Methylovirgula sp. 4M-Z18: one gene and its partner. The protein of the gene in region 2 binds, or shares a complex with, the protein of the main gene of each other region. Links are inferred from orthologs where the notes say so. Each region holds a gene or a part of one and is shown on either strand. Other genes may lie near its edges. The genes, in order: secY and secA.

Region 1 (5,611 bases), 2.3 Mb from region 2 along the record:
GGCATAAGGGGTCGATTTACGCGAACCCTTGAAGCCCATCGTACCGGCCGAAGACCACGAAATCGTGTTGCCCTGGGCGTCGGTGATGGTGATCATCGTGTTGTTGAAGGTCGAGTTCACATGGGCGACGCCCGATGCGATATTCTTGCGTTCGCGGCGGCGGACGCGGGTTGCTTCTTTTGCCATCGTTCTCTTTCAGTCCTTCAGACGCGCCCGTATTGCCAGGCGCTAGGGAGGTTTTTGAGGCTGGGGTCGCCCCCAGCCCGGTTCTTACTTCTTCTTACCGGCGATCGCCTTCGGCTTGCCCTTACGGGTACGCGCGTTGGTGTGGGTCCGCTGACCACGCACCGGCAGGCCGCGGCGGTGGCGGAGGCCACGATAGCAGCCCAGGTCCATCAGGCGCTTGATGTTCATCGACACTTCGCGGCGCAGATCGCCTTCGACGATGTAATCGCGGTCGATGGTTTCGCGGATCTGCAGCACTTCGGCGTCCGAGAGCTGGTTGACACGGCGCTCCGCCGGGATCTTCACCTTTTCGCAGATTTCCTCGGCCTTCTTCGCGCCGATGCCGTGGATGTATTGCAGCGCGATGACCACGCGCTTGTTGGTCGGAATATTTACACCGGCTATACGAGCCATTCTACTCTCCATATGGGTCCTGAGGACCGCTCAAGTTGACCTGCGTCCGGTGGAGACCGGCCCTTGCAGGCGTAAACGAACGAAAACTCCCTGGGGTTGCCCTCAATGGGAAACCGCAAGGAGCAATGCTCGAATGGAATGCGGCGCTTCTAGCGAGGCGCCGCGGCAAGGTCAAGACTTATCTTCACCCAGAATCTTATCGATCGCGGCCGCGACGGCCTCGATTGGCTGCATGCCGTCCACTTTGCGCAGAAGTCCCTTCTTTTCGTAATAAGGGCCGACCGCGGCCGTGTAGGCGTTATAGGCCTCGAGGCGCTTGAACAAGGCCTCCGGCCTGTCGTCGGCGCGGACCGTCTGACCCGCCGCTTCCATATCGGCGGCGCGCTTTTTAATACGCGCCATCAGCTTCTCGTGATCGATCACCAATTCGAGCACGGCATCCAACTGCACATTCTTCGAGGCGAGCATCTTGTCCAGCGCCTCGGCCTGCGGGACGGTGCGCGGAAAGCCGTCGAGGATGAATCCGTTGTGCGCATCCGGCTCTTCGATTCGGTCGGCCACAATGCCGACCACGATTTCGTCCGATACGAGGTGGCCCGCAGCCATCACTTCCTTGGCTTTCAGCCCGATCGGCGTCTCGTGCTTTACGGCGGCGCGCAGCATATCGCCGGTGGAGAGTTGCGGAATCTGGTATTTTTCAACCAGGCGCACCGATTGTGTGCCCTTACCGGCGCCTGGCGGCCCCAGTATGATCAATCTCATCTCTTCCTCCCCCGCAACTTCGCCCGCTTCAACAGACCAGCATATTGCTGCGCCTGCAAGTGGCCATGTACCTGGGCCACCGTATCCATCGTGACACTGACCACAATCAGCAGCGATGTTCCACCGAAAAGTCGCGGAAGGCTATAATAATTCAGCACAAAGTCAGGGATGATGCAGATGAGCGCCAGATAAAGCGCGCCCAAGACGGTAATACGCGTGAGAATCGTGTCGATAAACTGAGCAGTTCTCTCGCCCGGCCGAATCCCGGGCACGAATCCACCTTGTTTTTTCAGATTGTCGGCGGTTTCGACCGGGTTGAACACGATCGCGGTATAGAAGAAGGCGAAGAAGACGATCATCGCCGTGTACAGCAACACGTAGAGCGGCCGCCCCGGCGCCATATAGACGAGGACATTCGCCAGAAAACCGGTGCTGTTCCCGGCAAAACCGGAAATTGTCGTTGGCAGCAGCAAGAGCGAGGACGCGAAAATCGGCGGAATGACGCCCGAGGTGTTCAGCTTCAAGGGCAGGAACGACGAGCGTCCCTCATAGACGCGGTTGCCTTCCTGCCGCTTCGGATAGGTAATCAGCAAGCGGCGCTGCGCCCGCTCCATGTACACGATGAAGGAGATCACGCCCACCATCATCACAACGACGACGAAGCTGATGAAATAATTGCCGGTGGTGGCGCCGGTGTCCAGCGCCGTCGTCACCGCCGTCAGCAATTGCGCGGCGATGCCCGCAAAAATGATCAGGGACGAGCCGTTGCCGATGCCGCGCGAGGTGATCTGCTCGCCGAGCCAGACGATGAACATCGTGCCGCCGACCAAGGTGAGCACCGTCGAGATCATGAAGAACACGCCGGGATCCGTCGCCATGCCGTTGCGCTGCAGGCCATAGCCGATACCCGCCGCCTGGAAGGTCGCCAGGGCCACGGTCAGATAGCGGGTGTATTGGTTCATCACCTTGCGGCCCTGCTCCCCCTCCTTCTTGAGGTTTTCGAGGGTCGGGATCACGGTCGTGAGCAATTGGATGATAATCGACGACGAAATGTAAGGCATGATGTTCAGCGCGAAAATCGCCATGCGCTGAACCGCACCGCCCGACAGCAAGTTGAACATGCCAAGGATGCCGCCACTCTGATTGGCAAAGCTCGACGCGAATTTCGCGGTATCGATGCCGGGAAGCGGAATGTAACAGCCGAGACGGTATATAACCAGAGCGGCAAGCGTGAACCAAATTCGCTTTTTGAGCTCTTCAGCCTTCGAGAAAGAATTCCAGTTGATGCTCGCTGCAAGCTGCTCGGCTGCCGACGCCATATGAGGCTCCCTGGCGGTTCCCGCCATCTAATCCAGGTCTTTACATGCAAACGGGGCTGAGGCACTCAAGCCCTCGCCCCGCTCATATAAGTTATGCTGCGAAAATTTTCACCCTCGCAACGACATTATTGCGCTGCGGGTGCTGCAACTTCCGCGAGAAGCTTGACAGAGCCGCCAACCTTCTCGATCGCTGCAACAGCCGACTTGGAAGCGGCAGCCACTTCGAACGCCAGCTTCGCCTTCAGCTCGCCCTGGCCGAGGATCTTCACCCCGTCGCGGGCCTTGGCGCAGACGCCAGCAGCCACCAGCGATTCCTGCGTCACGGTCAAGGCAGCGTCGAGCTTCCCAGCTTCGATCGCGCTCTGAATGCGGCCGAGATTGACCTCATTGTAGTCGAGCGCGAACAGGTTGTGGAAGCCACGCTTCGGCAGACGACGATGCAGCGGCATCTGACCGCCTTCGAAGCCCTTGACGCGCACGCCGGTGCGGGCCTTCTGACCCTTCACACCTCGGCCGCCGGTCTTGCCCTTGCCGGACCCGATACCGCGGCCAATGCGCATGCGCTTCTTGGACGAGCCGGGATTGTCGGAAATGCCATTGAGTTTCATCGATGATCTCCTCACTGGCCTTCGACGACACGGACAAGGTGCGCGACTTTCGCGACCATGCCGCGCACGGCGGGGGTGTCGATCAGGGTCGAACGGCGGTTCAGCTTGTTGAGCTTGAGGCCGATCAGGGTCTGGCGCTGGTCAGCAGGACGGCCGATCGGGCTCGCATATTGCTCCAGCGTGATGGTCTTTTGCGTGTTGGACATGGATCAATCCTCCCCTCACGCATCCACCGCGTCCGCATCGACGCCCTGGCGGCGCGACTGGAGCGTGGAAACCTTCAAATTGCGGCGAGCCGCAACGGTACGGGGCGAATCTTCCTGCTTGAGAGCGTCGAAGGTCGCACGCACCATGTTATAGGGGTTGGACGAGCCCTGGCTCTTCGCCACGACGTCGTGCATCCCGAGCGTCTCGAACACGGCACGCATCGGACCGCCGGCGATGATGCCGGTACCGGCCGGAGCGGCGCGCAGGATCACGCGGCCGGCGCCATGGCGGCCGGCGACATCATGATGCAGGGTGCGGCCTTCGCGCAGCGGCACGCGGATGAGCGCGCGCTTGGCGGCTTCTGTCGCCTTGCGGATGGCTTCCGGCACTTCGCGTGCCTTGCCGTGACCAAAGCCGACGCGGCCTTTCTGATCACCGACCACGACCAGAGCGGCAAAGCCGAAACGGCGACCACCCTTCACAACTTTTGCGACGCGGTTGATGTGGACCAGACGGTCCACGAACTCGCTCGCGACTTCCTCGCGATCCCGCTCGCGAGAGCGGCCGCGGCCGCCTTGTTCTTCACGTGCCATTTAACTGTTTCCGTCACTTACGCGGGTGGGAAACCCCTGCCCGCTCGCTTCGATAAAAGGACCGCGGACGTCCCGCCCGCAATCCTAGTTTTTTTTAGAAGTTCAACCCGCCTTCGCGGGCGCCTTCGGCGAGCGCCTTGACGCGCCCATGGTAGACATAGGCGCCGCGATCGAACACGACGTCCTTGATGCCGGCCTGGACGGCGCGCTCCGCGAGGAGCTTGCCGACGACCTTGGCAGCTTCCACATTGCCGCCCGTCTTCAGGCTCGTGCGCTGATCCTTCTCGAGCGAAGAAGCGGCAACGATGGTCGCGCCTTTCTCGTCGTCGATGATCTGCGCATAGATTTGATTTGCCGACCGATAAACCGAGAGCCGTGGCTTGCCATAAGCACGGGCCCGGATCGAGCGACGCACGCGCGCCTTGCGGCGCTCGGTAGCTTGATTGTCCTTAGCCATTGCGGCCGCTCCTTACTTCTTCTTACCTTCCTTGCGGAAGATGAATTCGCCTGCATACTTGACGCCCTTGCCCTTATAGGGTTCGGGGCCGCGATAGCTGCGGATTTCGGCGGCAACTTGCCCGACCTGCTGCTTGTCGATGCCGGAAATGGTGATTTCAGTCGGCTTCGGGGTCACGATCGTGACGCCAGCAGGGATCGGATAGTTGATGTCGTGGCTATAGCCCAGCGAGAGCTGCAGGTTCTTGCCTGCAACCGCTGCCTTATAGCCGACGCCGGTGATTTCGAGCTTCTTTTCGAAACCCGTGGTCACACCCCGCACCAGATTGTTGATCTGGGCGCGGGACATGCCCCACATGGCGCGGGCGCGCTTGGTCTCGGAACGCGGCGCCACAGCAACGGCACCGTCTTCCATCGAGACCGACACGTCGTCCGGCACGACGAATTTGAGTTCGCCCTTGCCGCCCTTGAGGGCAATCGTCTGGCCGTCGACCTTTGCGGTGACGCCGGACGGGATGGCAACAGGCTTCTTACCGACACGAGACATGGTTGTTTCCCCTTTCTCGCTCAGAACACTTTGCAGAGCACTTCGCCGCCAACATTCTGTTCGCGAGCGTTGTGATCGGCCATGACGCCTTTCGGCGTCGAGACAATGGTGATGCCGAGGCCGTTGGCAACGCGAGGCATTGCGCTGACAGCCGCGTAAACGCGGCGGCCCGGCTTCGAGACGCGCGAAATCTCGCGGATCACGGGTTCGCCCTCGTGATACTTTAGCTCGATTTCGAACTCGGTGCGGCCATTGCCGTATTCAGTCGTGGAATAGCCACGGATATAGCCCTCGCTCTGCAGAACGTCGAGAACGTTCTGACGCAGGCGCGAGCCCGGGGTTACCACCTTGCCCTTGCCGCGCATCTGTGCATTGCGGATGCGGGTGAGCATATCGCCCAAAGGATCGTTCATCGCATCTGCTCCTTACCAGCTCGACTTGACGAGGCCAGGAATCAGGCCCTTGTTGCCCAATTCACGC
Region 2 (9,809 bases):
ATTTCGAGAATGTCGCCGGCGCCGTAATTCTGCACGGCGACGACCGTGCCGATCGCCGCGCCATCGTCCGTCACGGCTTTCAGGCCAACGAGATCGGAATAGTAATATTCACCCGCCTGCGCGGGCGGCAAAAGTTCGCGCGCCACCGTGAGGCCGGTGCCGTTGAGCGCCTCGGCGGCGGTGCGGTCGTTCACGTCCTTGATGCGGACGATGAACAGATCGTCCTTGAGCGGCCGGGCGCCGGCGATCTCGAACATCTGCGTGCCGCCTTCGGCCTGCAGCGGTCCATAAGTGGCGAAAGCGGCGGGATCAGCGGTGAAACTCTTCACCCTGACCTCGCCGCGAATGCCATGTGCCGCGCCGAAAGTGGCGACGAGAACGCGCGGGCGCGTCACGGCTTGGCGGGAGCCGCGGGGGCAGGGGCCGTATTGTCGGCCGGCGCGGGCGGAGCATCGAAACGTTCGACCTTGGCGTTCTTGCGCATGTCGGCAACGGCGTCCTGTTGCGCCTTTTGCGCGACATAGCGGGCGACCTGGTCCTTCACGTCCTCGAAGGCTGGGAACTTGGTCATCCGCTTGTCTTCGACCTTGATGATATGCCAGCCGAAGTTGCTGTGCACCGGCTCCGACACCTGCCCCTTGTCGAGCTTGAATGCCGCCTCGCCGAATTCCGGCACCATCTTATCCTTGGTGAACCAGCCAAGATCGCCGCCATTCCCGCTCGGGTCCTTGGACAGTTCGTCAGCGATCTTGGCGAAATCCTCGCCGGCCTGAATGCGCTTCAGCGCGGCCTTGGCTTCGTCCTCGGTGGCCACGAGAATGTGGCGCGCATGAATTTCTTCCTGCGGCTTCATCTTCGCGGCGGCCTCGTCATAGACTTTCTTCATCGCCTCGTCGGTAACGGCCGTCTTGGCAATGTCGGCCATCAATTTGTCGGTCAAAATCTTTTCCCGGTAATAAGCCAGCGCGCGGGCGAATTCCGGCGTGTCGCCGAGCTTTTGTTCCTCGGCCTTCTGCACCATGATTTTCGCGTCGATAAGGTATTCGAGCACGTATTTGTCTTTCTCGGCCCCATCCAGGCTCGAGGGCAGGCTGCTCCCCAGTTCCGTTTCGGCGGTCGCCACGTCCTCATCGGTGATCTCCACGCCATTCACTTTGGCCAACACTTTTGCCGAGGCGGGCGACAGGGTGCCAAAGGCCACGACGGCAAAAGCCGCACCGACGAGAATCTTACGGCTGGCGGACGTCATGAATGCGTTAGAAACTTGCGACATACGAACTAGCTCCAGGGTCGGCCGGCGTTTCGCGCCAGCAGCATGGGGGATCTTGAGTCGGCGCGTAAACTGACCGATTGACGGTTCTAGGGCAACCCGGAATACGTTAGATTCTTATGCCTCACGATTTTGGTTAAATTTTATCCACCATGCGCCCGTTCCTGGTCGCGGGCCGAAAGGACAGCCGATGAAAGTGACAAGACTTGCCGCTCTGTTTGGCCTCAGCTCCCTGCTCGCCTCGACGGCCCTGGCGCAGACCCCCGTCGCTCCCAAGCCGGGGATAGAGAAAGTTGGCCATATCATCGTCTTCTATCTGGAGAATCGCGCCTTCGACAATCTCTATGGTTTGTTTCCGGGCGCGAACGGCCTCGCCAATGCCGGCGCAGCGGCGACCCAGGTGGATAAAGACGGCAAGCCCTATGACAAATTGCCGCCGGTGCTCGATACGAGCACCAACCCGCCCAAGCCCGACCCGCGCTTTCCTGCCGATCTGCCCAACGGCCCCTTCAAGGTCAACGATATCGTCTCGGTGGAGGAAAAGACCGGCGATCTCGTCCACCGCTTCTATAATGAGCAATTGCAGATCGACGGCGGCAAGATGGACAAATATGTCGCCTATTCCGACGCCTCAAGTCTCGTCATGAATTATTACGACGGCTCGAAATTGCCGCTGTGGAATTATGCGAAGCAATATGTCCTGATGGACAATTTCTTCCACGCCGCCTTCGGCGGGTCGTTCCTGAACCATTTCTGGCTGGTCTGCGCCTGCTCGCCGCGCTGGGACAATGCGCCAGATAAATTCGTCGCCAAGCTCGACGACAAGGGCAACCTGATCTCGGACGGCCAGGTGACGCCCGACGGATACGCGGTCAATACCTCGTTCTCAGTCTACCAGCCGCATCCGGCGAAATTCGATGCCGACAAGAGCCAGTTGGTGCCGCCGCAGGACATGCCGAACATCGGCGACCGGCTGTCGGAAAAGAACGTGTCCTGGGCCTGGTATTCGGGTGGCTGGAACGACGCGGTGGCCGGCCATCCGGCGCCTTTGTTCCAGTTCCACCACCAGCCGTTCGCCTATTTCAAGAATTACGGTGACGGCACGCCGGGCCGCGCCGCCCATTTGAAGGATTACCTCGACCTGGTGAACGATATTCGCAACAATACCCTGCCGCAGGTTGTCTTTTATAAGCCGATCGGCGAACTGAACGAGCACAACGGCTATGCCAACGTGCTCGACGGTGACCAGCATGTCGTTGATTTGATCGAGAAAATCCAAGCGACCCCGGCTTGGAACGACAGCGTGATCATCGTCACCTATGACGAAAACGGCGGTCTTTGGGATCATGTCGCGCCGCCCAAGACCGACAAATGGGGCCCGGGCACGCGCATCCCGACCTTGCTGATTTCGCCGCTCGCCAAGAAAGGCTTCGTCGATCACACCGAATACGACACGACCTCGATCCTGAAACTGATCGAGACGCGGTACGGCCTGGTACCGCTCGGCACGCGCGACGCGGCGGTCAATGACATGACCAACGCGTTGGATTTGCAGTAATATTCTCGAACGACCCGCGGCCTTCGAGGCTCCCGGAGGACCACCGCCCCAAAAGCGGCGGTCCTTTTTGGCATTTCGCCCTTTGTCGTCTCCTCGCATTGACAAGGGAGGGGGGCAATCCTACATGTCACGCGGCATTTTGGCCGGCTTTTGCGGGTTTTCACGCTGAACGAGCGGGACCTGCGGGCTGTCCGTCCGTAGCAGGTTCGCCGAGACGGGGCGCGCCGGGAACCTGAACACCAGTTGCCCGGTTTTGCGGTTTTCTGGCGATATCGAAGGGTTTTTTGATGTTTGGCGCTCTGGCAAAGAAAATATTCGGCTCCGCAAACGACCGCCGCCTCAAAACCTACCGGCCGAAAGTCGCCGCCATTGCGGCGCTTGAGCCGGAAGTCTCGTCCCTGACCGACGAACAGCTCAAGGCGCGCACCCAAGAATTCCGCAACATGCTTGAGTCGGGCAAGACGCTCGACGACATTCTTGCCCCCGCTTTCGCAACCGTGCGCGAGGCGGCCAAGCGCACGCTCGGCCAGCGCCATTTCGATGTCCAGATGATCGGCGGCGTGGTGCTGCATGAAGGCGCGATCGCCGAAATGCGCACCGGTGAAGGCAAGACGCTGGTCGCGACCCTCGCGACCTATCTCAACGCCCTCAACGGCAAGGGCGTCCATGTGGTGACAGTCAACGACTACCTCGCTCGCCGCGACGCCGAATGGATGGGCCGGATCTACAATTTCCTCGGCCTCAGCGTCGGCGTCATCGTGCACGGGCTCGACGACGATCAGCGCCGCCAGGCCTATGCGGCCGACATCACCTACGGCACGAACAACGAATTCGGCTTCGACTATCTGCGCGACAACATGAAATACGAGTTGGCGCAGATGGTGCAGCGCGGCCACGCCTTCGCCATCGTCGACGAAGTGGACTCGATTCTGGTCGACGAAGCGCGCACGCCACTGATCATTTCCGGCCCGTCCGACGACAAGTCCGACCTGTACAATTCCATCGACAAGTTCATCCCGGTGCTGGTGAAGGAAGATTTCGAGATCGACGAAAAACAGCGCAGCGTCCATCTCACCGAGGTCGGCAACGAGCATATCGAACAATTGCTGCGCGAGGCGAATATCCTCACCGAGGGCTCGCTCTATGAGGCGGCGAATGCGACGCTCGTGCACCACGTGCAGCAGGCGCTGAAAGCGCACAAGTTGTTCCAACGCGACAAGGATTACATCGTCAAGGACGGCGAGGTGATCATCATCGACGAATTCTCCGGCCGCATGATGCGCGGACGTCGCTATTCGGAAGGCCTGCATCAGGCGCTGGAGGCCAAGGAACATGTGGCGGTGCAGCCAGAAAACGTGACGCTCGCCTCCATCACCTTCCAGAATTATTTCCGCCTCTACGCGAAGCTCGCCGGCATGACCGGTACGGCGGCGACGGAGGCCAATGAATTCGCCGAGATCTACAAGCTCGACGTGGTCGAAATCCCGACCAACCGGCCGGTGCAGCGCATCGACGAGCATGATGAAGTCTATCGCACCGAGAAGGAAAAGCTCAAAGCGATCGTCAAGGAAATCCAAGAGGCGGCCACCGAGATGCAGCCGATGCTCGTCGGCACGACGTCGATCGAGAAATCGGAAGCGCTGGCGGAATTCCTGAAGACGCAAGGCTTCAAGCAGATCGATTTCGAGCAGCCCGGCGCGATCGACAAGCTCTATGCCGGCGCACGGTCCGGCGTCTCGGCGAAGCAATTTGCCGTGCTGAACGCCCGTTTCCACGAGCAGGAAGCCTATATCGTGGCCGAAGCCGGCGTGCCGGGCGCAATCACGGTCGCTACCAATATGGCTGGCCGCGGCACCGACATTCAGCTCGGCGGCAACGTCGAGATGCGCATCGCCGCCGAATGTGCCGGCATCGAGGATCCGGCGGCGCGGCAGCAGAAAGAGCAGGCGATCCGCGCTGAAGTGGCCGGCTTCAAGGAAAAGGCGCTCGCCGCGGGCGGTCTCTATATCATTGGCACTGAGCGGCACGAGAGCCGCCGCATCGACAATCAGTTGCGCGGTCGCGGCGGCCGTCAGGGCGACCCCGGCCGCTCGAAATTCTTCCTGTCGCTGCAGGACGATCTGATGCGCATTTTCGGCTCCGAGCGCATGGATTCGATGCTGCAGAAATTCGGCTTGAAGGAAGACGAGCCTATCGTCCATCCCTGGATCAACAAGGCGCTGGAAAAGGCGCAGCAGAAAGTCGAAGCGCGCAACTTCGACATTCGCAAGAACATTCTCAAATACGACGACGTGATGAATGACCAGCGCAAGGTCATTTTCGAAGACCGCCGCAAGATGATGGCGCAGGACTCGCTCGAGGAGTCGGTGCACGACATGCGGCACGACGTCGTCGACGATTTGGTCATGAAACATATTCCCGAAGGCGCGTATCCGGATGCCTGGGACGTGACCGGTCTGCACGATCAGGTACGGAACTTCCTCAATCTCGACGTGCCGGTGGCCGATTGGGCCAAGGAAGAAGGCATTGCCGACGAGGAAATGATCGAGCGCCTGACCAAGTCGTCCGACGACGCCTATGCGGCACGGGTCGAGAAGAACACGCCGGACGTGATGCGCTATGTCGAGAAGCAGGTGATCCTGCAGGTGCTCGACCAATTATGGCGCGAGCATCTCATCACACTGGACCATTTGCGCCAGGTGATCGGCTGGCGTGGCCTCGCCCAGCGCGACCCGCTGAACGAATACAAGTCCGAAGCCTTCGAATTGTTCAAGAGCCTGATCGACCATTGGCATCAGACCGTGACGGGCCATCTGATGCGTGTCGAAGTGATGTTCCAGGCGCCGGAAAATTCCGCGCCGGCCATGGAGGCGCATCATTTCGACCCGCAGACCGGCGAGGATGACGAGCAGTTGGCGCGGCTCAATGCCAGTGTCGCGTCAAGCGATTTCTCGGCGCTCGCGGTTGCCGCGCCGGCGCTGGCAGGCGAATTTGCGCCCGCGCCGCCCGCCTTGCGCGATCCGGACGATCCGTCAAGCTGGGGCCGCGTCGGGCGCAACGAGCCTTGTCCCTGCGGTTCGGGCAAGAAGTTCAAACATTGTCACGGTGCGCTGGTTTAACCGGGGAGCTTATACCCAAGGTCGCTAGCGGCGACCTTTGGACCGCTCTTCATTATTTTTCGCTAGGGCCTTGAAAAGGTGAAAAATGAAGTAAGGAACCAACGGTCACCCTCGTGGCCGTTGGTATTAACCGTTTGTAATCCCTAACCTGTCTCTTTCTGTGGGATTGGTGCAAATACCCCAATCCCGCCATATTTCATTCAGGTTGGGTTCAGTGCGTCCGCTTAATATGGTGGCTAAGTTAGAGACTTGCGCGAACCTTCGGCACGTCTCGTGCAAGTTCTGAGAAATTGGAGACCCACTATGGCATTGACCCTCAAGAAGAGCCTCGCCGGCGGCCTTGCCGGTCTGACCTTGATCACCGCGCTGACCATGAGCGCAACGCCGGCGGCCGCTTGGTGGCGCCACGGCGGCTGGGGATGGGGTGGCCCGGCTATCGCTGCGGGCGTGCTCGGCGGGTTGGTCGTGGGTAGCGCCATTGCAAATTCGCGTCCCTATTATGGCCCCGGCCCTGGCTATTATTATGATGGCCCGTGCCATCCGGCCCGGACGCCAGTCTATGACGGCTATGGCAATTTCGCCGGCTATCGCGTGGTGCGCGTCTGCGAATGATCGCGATCGCCTAGCGCGATTGAAGAGCCCCGGCTTTGTCCGGGGTTTTTCTTTGTCTTGAACAACAGGATCCGCAAAACAAAAGCGCGGCTTCAGTCCCCTGAGGCCGCGCTCGCTTTATCGGATAATTGCCAAGACGCTTATTGCGCGTCCTGAGCGTTGAACCCCACGGCGACCGTCGGGGTGGTTGCGCCACCCGCGAGCATCTTGCCGGCGGGCTGCTTGCGCCGGGTCAGGCTGGCCTGCGGCTTGTCGGCCTGTGGCACCACTGCCGGCTTTTGCAGCTTGGGCTTCGCTTTGGCGACGGGCTTTGCGGCGAGTTGCGCGGTTTTGTGCGTGACGGTCGGCACGGGGGCTGTGGCCGGCGCCTCAGCCGTGGCTGCAGGCTGTTGCGCCGGAACCGGCAGGGCCGAGGTCGTGTCGTCGTTCAAGCCCAGCCAGCGCTTGTAGAAGGGTGTCTCAGCCTTGGCCGGCACCGTATCGACTGGGGCGTAGGCCGTCGCGCTCGCCATAACCGGCGCCTGGGCCGGAGCGGCCGGCGTCGTCGCCACGGCAACGACCGGGGTCGGAGCCGGGGCTGGGGCTGCAACCGAAGGAGTGGTGGGCTTGCCGCCGGTCTCCTTGGCGGCGATCACGGCATCGGTCTTGTTGGCGGCAACCTGCACGACGGGCGATTGCGGCTTACTGCTGTCATCCAGCACGATTTCGGTCGGTTCCGCGGCCAAAGCCTCGGTCCGGCTCACCTCCATGCCGTGATCCTGATGCAGGTCGCGGAAATAGGGGTTCTGGCCGCCGTCGGAATAGACGTACTCGACCGCCTTCACGCCGCGCTGCACGAGTTCGGCGACCTGCTGATCGTCGCGCGTGGCCTTGGCGGCAACCGCTGCTTCCTCTTCTTCATTGGTCCTCAAGTCCGGGCAGGGGCTACTGGCGTCCATGCCGCCGGCCGGGGTCGCGTCGAAGACGTAATGCTTGCCGCAGACGCCGACGCTCGGCTCCTGCTTCGTCACCTCAAAATGGTCGCTGCCGTTCTTGAGCTGCTTCCAGAAGGCGATATTCGGATCGCTACGGTGCTTGGCCAGATTTTCCGCCGACATGTGGAACGGATAGGATTGCATCTGCACGGCTTTCTGGCCGCCGTTGAAGCCCTCGCGCACGATGGCGTAAATCTCGCCGATCTGCCGGTCGGTCATCGAGAAGCAGCCCGCCGAGGAGCAGGCGCCGTGCACCATGATCAGGCCGCCCGAGGCGCCGTGCGCCCGGTCATAGGCATTGGGGTAGCCGACGTTGAACGACAGGTAGTAATTGGAATTGGGGTTCATCTGCCCAGGGGTGATCGTATAGAAGCCTTCCGGCACCTGACGGTCGCCCTCGCGGGTCTTGGGACCGAGCTGGCCGGACCAGCGGCACATTGGATAGGTCTTCAACAGCGTATATTGCCCGTCCGATTTCATCTTCCAGATTTCGAACTCCGCTTCCTGCTTATAGGTGCGGATCAGCACGGGGGCGTTCTGGTTCGTGCCTTTTTCGGACATGAGCTGCAGGGTTTCGGGCGAGATCGCTTTATAGGCGCGCCCATTCACATCGTCATCGTCGCAACCGGCAACAAGCGCCGAAAGGGACACAGCGACGAGAAGACCACCGAGCGTCCGCAAAAGGTTGGATGTCCGCATGACTTTATAAATCCCAAGCTCTTATTGTCCGTGCCCAGCATCGGGCCGGACATCTCGTTATGATTTATAGCTCACATGGTTACGCAGCCCTTACTGCGGCCGGACTCAATTTGGCGGCACGGTGAACAAACCGTTAAGGGATCGCGTAAAGCCCCACACTCTACTTATCGTTAATTTAGACGATTTTGCGGCGGATGTCTTCGGCAAAGGCCAGACTGCCTATTTTCTGCCCATTTTCAGGAATTTCTCGGCCCGCGCTTCGCGCAATTCTGCGGGCGGGAGATGGGCAAGATCGGCGAAAGCGCCCGAAATCGCCTTGCCGGTTGCGGCCAGCATGGCCTCGGGATCGCGGTGCGCGCCGCCGATCGGCTCCGGGATGATGGCGTCGATGATGCCGAATTTCAAAAGGTCCTGGGCGGTGATCTTCATATTGGTCGCGGCGTCCTGGGCCCGGGCGGAATCGCGCCACAGGATCGAGGCCGAGGCCTCGGGCGATGCCACCGTGTAGATGGCGTGTTCCAGCATCAGCACCTTGTTGCAGCTTGCGATGGCGATGGCGCCGCCCGAGCCGCCTTCGCCGATCACCACCGCGACATTGGGCACGTCCAGCATCAGACAGGCGTCGATGGAGCGGGCGATCGCCTCGGCCTGGCCGCGCTCCTCGGCATCGACACCCGGGAAGGCGCCCGCTGTGTCGACGAAGGAGAGAACCGGAATGCCGAACCGATTGGCGAGTTCCATCAAGCGGATAGCCTTGCGGTAGCCCTCCGGCCGGGCCATGCCGAAATTGTGCCGCAGGCGGCTTTCGGTGTCGTGGCCCTTCTCCTGGCCGATCACGCAGACCGATTGACCCGCGAACCGGCCGAAGCCGCCGATCACCGCCTCGTCCTCGGCAAAGGCACGGTCGCCGGCGAGCGGGGTGAAATCGCTGATCAGGCGGGCAAGGTAATTGGTGAAATGCGGCCGCTCCGGGTGGCGGGCAACTTGCGTCTTCTGCCAGGGGGTGAGCTGGGCATAGAGGTCCTTGAGGGCCTTGGCGTTTTTCGCTTCGAGCCGGGTCAGTTCCTCCCCGATCCCGACCGCCCCGCCCTTGGCCGCAACGGCGCGCAATTCATCGACTTTCGCATCCAGCTCCGCAATGGGCCGTTCAAAATCGAGATAAGAGGGCATGCAACGCCTTTAAATGAATGACCAGAACGGCCGGAAAGAGGCCTCTAACTGGCGAGTTGAGTGCGGGAAGTCAAGGCGGAATGTTTGACATGAATCCGTGTCGGACTCTGCAAGCAAGCCGCCCGCGTGGACATGAAAAATGCCTCGGATTTGCTGGACGCGCATCAAGCTCGCGCCTCCACGATCCGCACGATATCCGCCATGATCGTGTTCAATTCATAATCCTTCGGTGTGTAGACTGCCGCGACGCCGGCTTCCTTCAACACTTTCGCATCCTCCGGCGGAATGATGCCGCCGATTACCACGGGCACGTCGTCGAGTCCTTCAGCCTTCATCCGCGCCATCACGTCTTTGACGAGCGGCACGTGCGAGCCCGACAGAATCGACAGGCCGACGCAATGCACGCC

Evidence for each region.
Region 1: the proteins of secA (region 2) and secY are in contact, whole or in part, in a crystal structure (PDB 3DIN), measured with the Thermotoga maritima proteins. The link is inferred for Methylovirgula sp. 4M-Z18 from one-to-one orthologs. Residues at the interface, in WP_004082002.1 of Thermotoga maritima: Glu261, Ala262, Arg263, Lys300, Ala301, Arg302, Thr303, Ile304, Ile305, Leu323, Tyr324, Asp325, Pro326, Val329, Ser330, Tyr333, Ile336, Lys340, Phe345, Val349, Glu363, Phe364, Tyr374, Ser375, Gly376, Gly377, Glu393, Ile395, Thr482, Ser483; in WP_004081795.1 of Thermotoga maritima: Glu108, Gly109, Glu110, Glu111, Ala236, Glu237, Arg238, Arg239, Ile240, Thr241, Ile242, Gln243, Tyr244, Ala245, Arg246, Arg247, Val248, Thr249, Gly250, Arg251, Arg252, Val253, Tyr254, Gly256, Ala257, Ser258, Thr259, Tyr260, Leu261, Pro262.

What each region holds. Positions count from the first base shown.
Region 1 is NZ_CP149574.1:2,522,167-2,527,777, forward strand. The notes cover bases 560-3,490. They hold secY (preprotein translocase subunit SecY), read right to left. Parts: upstream 2,721-3,490; coding sequence 1,398-2,720; downstream 560-1,397. Other genes in these bases: rpsM (30S ribosomal protein S13), read right to left, coding at 560-639; V9T28_RS11665 (adenylate kinase), read right to left, coding at 811-1,401; rplO (50S ribosomal protein L15), read right to left, coding at 2,846-3,328; rpmD (50S ribosomal protein L30), read right to left, coding at 3,340-3,490. In the rest of the region: rpsK (30S ribosomal protein S11), read right to left, coding at 1-186; more of rpsM, read right to left, coding at 271-559; more of rpmD, read right to left, coding at 3,491-3,534; rpsE (30S ribosomal protein S5), read right to left, coding at 3,550-4,128; rplR (50S ribosomal protein L18), read right to left, coding at 4,223-4,585; rplF (50S ribosomal protein L6), read right to left, coding at 4,598-5,131; rpsH (30S ribosomal protein S8), read right to left, coding at 5,152-5,544; rpsN (30S ribosomal protein S14), read right to left, coding at 5,557-5,611. UniProt on the Escherichia coli protein: The central subunit of the protein translocation channel SecYEG. Consists of two halves formed by TMs 1-5 and 6-10.
Region 2 is NZ_CP149574.1:235,718-245,526, forward strand. What follows is about bases 2,719-6,147. They hold secA (preprotein translocase subunit SecA), read left to right. Parts: upstream 2,719-3,115; coding sequence 3,116-5,947; downstream 5,948-6,147. Other genes in these bases: V9T28_RS01020 (alkaline phosphatase family protein), read left to right, coding at 2,719-2,828. Outside these bases: ribosome maturation factor RimM, read right to left, coding at 1-395; V9T28_RS01015 (foldase protein PrsA), read right to left, coding at 392-1,273; more of V9T28_RS01020, read left to right, coding at 1,461-2,718; V9T28_RS01030 (hypothetical protein), read left to right, coding at 6,251-6,559; V9T28_RS01035 (L,D-transpeptidase family protein), read right to left, coding at 6,700-8,232; V9T28_RS01040 (acetyl-CoA carboxylase carboxyltransferase subunit alpha), read right to left, coding at 8,452-9,402; V9T28_RS01045 (protein meaA), read right to left, coding at 9,567-9,809. UniProt on the Escherichia coli protein: Required for protein export, interacts with the SecYEG preprotein conducting channel.